2 regions of the Aminobacter sp. BE322 genome follow, and region 1 is predicted to be linked to the other one. Evidence: riboswitches for the same ligand, from Rfam matches in the RefSeq annotation. Region 1 holds a riboswitch; the other holds the start of a gene.

Region 1 (2,868 bases):
TGACCGAGTACCGTCCGGGCCCGGACGGACAGCTGTTCCGCCTCGGTGGCATCGACGTGATCGACCTCAAGCAAGGCCGTCCCCTGTTCCAGGTACCCGTGCAGATCTGGACGGAGAAGGGCAAGTCGATCACCGGCAATCCGGTGCTGGTCGAGAAGACCGAAACCGGCATCCGCCTGATTGCGGCGCCCGAGGACAACGAGACCAAGCTCTACGTCTACGAGACCAAGCTGCCGTAGGACGGAAGAAAAGGGGCGCCCCGGTCGACCGGAGCACCCCTTGCTTGTCTTCCTGCTCTGCCTGCCTGCCGGCTTCAGCGGGTGGCCTTCAGCGCATCGCCGATGTCGTTGAGCAGGTCGTCGGCGTCTTCGAGGCCGACCGACAGGCGCAGCGTGCCGTCGTCGATGCCGAGTTCGGCGCGCGCCTCGTCGGTGAGGTTCTTGTGCGTGGTGGTCGCCGGATGGGTGATCAGGCTCTTGGAGTCGCCGAGATTGTTCGAGATCAGGATGATCCGGAGCGCATTCTCGAAGGCGAAGGCCGCTTTCTTGCCGCCCTTGACGTCGAAGCAGATCAGCGTCGAACCGCCCTTCATCTGCTTCCGAACGATGTCGGCCTGCGGGTGGTCGGCGCGGCCCGGATAGATGAGGCGCGAAACTTCCGGCCGGCCGGCGAGGAAGTCGGCGATCCTGCCGGCGGTCTCGGTCTGCTGGCGAACGCGCAGCGGCAGCGTCTCCAGGCCCTTGAGCAGCGTCCAGGCATTGAACGGCGACAGGCTCGGACCGGTGTGGCGGAAATAGTCGTGCAGGTTCTCGTCGATCCACTTCTTGTCGGAGAGGATCACGCCGCCCAGGCAGCGGCCCTGGCCGTCGATGTGCTTGGTGGCCGAGTAGACGACGATGTGGGCGCCGAGTTCGAGCGGCTTCTGCTGCATCGGCGTGGCGAAGACGTTGTCGACGACGACGCGCGCCCCGATCGAGTTGGCGAGCTGGGCCACGGCGGCGATGTCGACCACCTCGAGCGTCGGGTTGGTCGGGCTTTCGAGGAAGAAGAGCTTGGTGTTGGGCTGGAGAGCCCTTTCCCAGTTCTCGATCCTGGTGCCGTCGACCAGCGTCGCCTGGATGCCGTACTTGGGCGCCAGCGTCTCGACGATCCAGCGGCAGGAACCGAACAGCGCCCGTGCGGCGACGATGTGGTCGCCGGCCTTGAGGCTGCAGAGGATGGCGGCGGCGACCGCGGCCATGCCCGAGGCGGTGGCGCGGGCGTCCTCGGCGCCTTCGAGGGCGCACATGCGCTTCTCGAACATGTCGACGGTCGGGTTGGCGTAGCGCGAGTAGATGAAGCCCTGCGTCTCGCCCTTGAAGCGCGCCTCGGCGCTTTCGGCGCTGTCGTAGACATAGCCCTGGGTCAGGTAGATGGCTTCGGACGTCTCGCCGAATTCCGAGCGGAGCGTGCCGCCGTGGACGAGGGTGGTCTGGGGGTTCCAGTTGCGTGTCTTGTCGGTGGTCATAGCGACTTCCAAATACAAAAAAACCGGCCGCGAGAAGTCGCAAACCGGTCCAACTGCGGCCCTTTAGCGACTTGTTTAACGTGGCTGCAAGCCGACCGGCCAAATCACCACGGGATAAAGGTCCTTTAGACCCAAGCCCGGCTTGCGTCAATCGCGGGCTCGACTAAACGTTTTGGGCCACGCGCATGGTCCGAAGGCCGGGTCCATGGGCATCGAGCGCCGCAGCGTCCTTGCCGCACGGTCGGGCCGGCGTTGTAGAGGAGTTGGCCAATGCGGCAGTCGGGCATTCTTCCTGACCAGGACATCGCGGCTTTGTTCGCTTCGGGCGCGCTGGCCGCGCCACCTCTCGAGGCTGACCAGGTCCAGCCGGCGAGCCTCGACCTGCGCCTCGGCGCCAAAGCCTTTCGCGTGCGCGCCAGCTTCCTGCCGGGGCCGGGGCATCTGGTGCAGGCCAAGCTCGACCGGCTCAAGCTGCACGAGATCGACCTGGCCGACGGCGCCGTTCTGGAGACCGGCTGCGTCTACATCGTGCCGCTGCAGGAGGCGCTCAACCTGCCTGCCGACATCTCGGCCTCGGCCAACCCCAAGAGCTCGACCGGCCGGCTCGACATCTTCACCCGCGTCATGACCGACCGCGGCCAGGAGTTCGACAAGATCCCGGCCGGCTATGTCGGCCCGCTCTATCTCGAGGTCAGCCCGCGCACCTTCCCGATCGTCGTGCGCAAGGGCTCGCGCCTGTCGCAGATCCGCTTCAGGAAGGGCAATGCGCTATTGTCCGAGGCCGAGCTGCATGCGCTGCATGCCTCCGATCGGCTGGTGGCCATCGATCCGCCCAACATTTCGGGCGGCGGCATAGCGCTCTCCATCGACCTCGGCGGCGAGCCGGGCAGCATCGTCGGCTATCGCGGCAAACACCACACCGGCCTGGTCGACGTCGACAAGCGTGCCGCTCAGGCGGTCGTCGATTTCTGGGAGCCGATCTACAACCACGGTTCGGGCGAACTGGTGCTCGACCCGGACGAATTCTACATCCTCGTCAGCCGCGAGGCCGTGCACGTGCCGCCGCTCTACGCCGCGGAGATGACCCCCTTCGATCCGCTGGTGGGCGAATTCCGCGTCCACTATGCCGGCTTCTTCGACCCGGGCTTCGGCCATTCCGCCGCCGGCGGCACCGGCAGCCGCGCCGTGCTCGAGGTGCGCAGCCACGAGGTGCCGTTCATCCTCGAACATGGCCAGATCGTCGGCCGCCTCGTCTACGAGCACATGCTGGCACGCCCGCGCGCGCTGTACGGCTCCGACCTCGGCTCCAACTACCAGGCGCAGGGCCTCAAGTTGTCCAAGCACTTCCGCATGACCTAAGG
Region 2 (2,868 bases), on a different contig from region 1:
GGGCGTGACGCGCAGTCCGAGCCTCTCGAACGCATTGACCAGCCACTCCGCCCACTGGGCATTGTGGGCGATGGTGCGTTCGACGTGCCCGCGGTCTTCCATTGCCGCCACGCCGGCCTCGATCGCCGCCGCGTTGACGTTGAAGGGCCCGCGCATGCGCTCGAGCACGTCTATGATGTGCGACGGCGCATAGATCCAGCCGATGCGCATGCCGCCCAGCCCGTGAATCTTCGAGAAGGTGCGGGTCATGACGACGTTCTCGTTGGCCGCGACCAGCTCGACGCCCGCCTCATAGTCGTTGCGCCGGACATATTCGGCATAGGCGGCGTCGAGCACCAGGAGCACGTTCTTCGGCAGCGCCGCATGCAGGCGACGCACCTCCTCAAACGGCAGGTAGGTGCCGGTCGGGTTGTTGGGGTTGGCAAGGAAGACGATCCTGGTCCTCGGCGTCACTGCAGCGACGATGTTGTCGACGCTGGCCTTCTCGGAATCTTCCTTGGCGACGACCGGCGTGGCCCCGGCGGCCTGGGTGTAGATCTTGTAGACCATGAAGCCGTGCTCGCTGTAGACGGCCTCGTCTCCCGGCGAGAGGTAGCTCTGGGCGAGCAGGCCGATCACCTCGTCCGAGCCGTTGGAGCAAAGGATGTTGGCAGGGTTGAGCCCATGGGCCGCCGCGATCGCCTGTCTCAGGCGCGAGGACGACCCGTCCGGATAATACTCCATCTTCTCGGCGAGCTTCTTCACCGCCTCGATGGCATGCGGCGAGGCGCCCAGCGGATTCTCGTTCGACGAGAGCTTATGGACCTTGGCGACGCCCGCCGGAGCGGTGCTCTTGCCGGGGACATAGGCTGCGATGTCCATGATGCCGGCGCGGGGTTCGGGGCGAATCTGCTCAGGTGCCTTGGTCATGTCGAAAATCCTGGATTGGCGCCTCCGGGCGGAGGCCGCAGCGGAAATACCCCTCGGGGCCGGCAATGTCGAGGAAAACCGGCGAAAGCGGCCGCCCTGGCCGGACGATTGGGTCACGGTTGACGCAATCCGTTGCCAGGCGTAATAGCTAGGCCTCGATCCGTGGTGATTTGGCCGGTCGGCTTGCAGCCACGTTAAACAAGTCGCTAAAGGGCCGTTTGCGATCCGTAAACCGGCTTTGCGACAGCAATGCCGGTTTTTTGTTGTTTGGAGTTCGCACAGTGCCGATCAAGATCCCGGATCAGCTGCCCGCCCGCGAAGTGCTGGTGAAAGAGGGCGTGTCCATCATGGACGAGCAGACCGCGCTCCGCCAGGACATCCGCCCGCTGCAGATCGGGCTGCTCAACCTCATGCCCAACAAGGTGCGGACCGAGACCCAGTTCGCCCGCCTGATCGGCGCGAGCCCGCTGCAGGTGGAACTGACGCTGGTGCGCATCGGCAACCACAAGGCCAAGAACACCTCCGAAGACCACCTGATCGCCTTCTACCAGACCTGGGAAGAGGTGAAGGAGCGCAAGTTCGACGGCTTCATCGTCACAGGCGCGCCGGTCGAGCTTTTGCCCTTCGAGGAAGTGACCTACTGGGACGAACTCCAGCAGATAATGGATTGGACGAAGACCAACGTCCATTCGCCGTTCTTCATCTGCTGGGGCGCAATGGCGGCCGCATGGCACTTCCACCGCGTCCCCAAGCACACGCTGGAGCACAAGGCCTTCGGCGTGTTCCGCCACAACAACAATGCCCCGGCCTCGCCCTATCTCGCCGGCTTCTCCGACGACTTCGCCATTCCGGTGTCGCGCTGGACAGAGGTGCGCGCCGCAGACATTCCCGACGGCTCGGGCCTGGAGCTCTTGATGGAATCTGAGGAGACCGGCCCCAGCCTGCTGGCCGAGCAGGCCGGCAACCGCCTCTACATGTTCAACCACATCGAATACGACTCAACCTCGCTCAAGGAAGAGTACGACCGCGACGTCGCCGCCGGCGTGAAGATCGCGGTGCCGCACGAATACTACCCTGGGGACGATCCGCAGCGCCGGCCGCTCAACCGCTGGCGCTCGCACGCGCATCTCTTGTTCGGCAACTGGATCAACCGGGTCTACCAGACCACGCCGTACGACCTGGAGAATATCGGCAAATAGCCGCTCGGTTCACGGCCGCGTCCGCGGCCGTTGAGCCTGCCAGCCGTGCGATGCATCGCGGACTTGCTCCGTCAGCGCACGGGTGCCTCAGGCTGTGGCGGCCGCCTCCGCCATCTCCTTGATGCGCACGCGCTTGAGTGCCGGCCCGCGCTTGTCCTTGGCGAGATGAACGGTCCTGTCGAACAGGTCGCGGCTGTTGCGCGCCGGCCCGAAATAGACCACGCCGGTCTTGGCCAGCTCGCCCTCGAACATCTGCCGCACCCGCTGGTGCGCGGCCGCATCCAGCGTATCGAACGCTTCGTCGATGATGACCCAGTCGGGCTTGTGCAGCCTGATCCGCGCGAAGGCCACCAGCCGGAGTTCGTCGCTGTTGAGCTCCTCGTTCCACGACGCCACGCGGTCGAGCGACGGCGCCAGGCGCTCCAGCCCGACGGCGCCGAGTGCCGTGGCAAAGTCCTCATCGGCGAATTCGCGGCCGTCGGAGGGGTAGGACAGCACGGTGCGCAACGAGCCCGGCGGCAGGTAGGAGGCGCGGGGAAGGAAGGTGAGCTGCTTGCCGGCGGGCAATTCGATCCGTCCCCGGCCCCACGGCCAGAGGCCGGCGAGTGCCCTGAACAGCAGCGTCTTGCCGGCGCCCGCCTCGCCCGTCACCAGCAGGCGCTCGCCTGCCTTGACCCTCAGATGCGGGTCGGAAAGCTTGGTGCGGCCGCTCGGCGACACGAGTTCGAGCGCGTCGAGCCCCAGGCTGCCGTCGAAGCTC

Evidence for each region. A riboswitch is a leader RNA that binds a small molecule or an ion and turns the genes downstream of it on or off. The one in region 1 is predicted to bind S-adenosylmethionine.
Region 2: another riboswitch for S-adenosylmethionine. It lies ahead of metA (homoserine O-acetyltransferase MetA); the one in region 1 lies ahead of J2X50_RS17825 (O-succinylhomoserine sulfhydrylase).

What each region holds. Positions count from the first base shown of each region.
Region 1 is NZ_JBNPXB010000013.1:68,490-71,357, reverse strand. Features, by position in the region: gene J2X50_RS17830 (DUF6454 family protein) at 1-239, shown strand, start outside; gene J2X50_RS17825 (O-succinylhomoserine sulfhydrylase) at 314-1,507, opposite strand; SAM riboswitch at 1,551-1,628, opposite strand; gene J2X50_RS17820 (2'-deoxycytidine 5'-triphosphate deaminase) at 1,778-2,866, shown strand.
Region 2 is NZ_JBNPXB010000005.1:79,723-82,590, forward strand. Features, by position in the region: gene hisC (histidinol-phosphate transaminase) at 1-909, opposite strand, end outside; SAM riboswitch at 1,062-1,139, shown strand; gene metA (homoserine O-acetyltransferase MetA) at 1,191-2,108, shown strand; gene J2X50_RS09965 (ABC transporter ATP-binding protein/permease) at 2,196-2,868, opposite strand, start outside.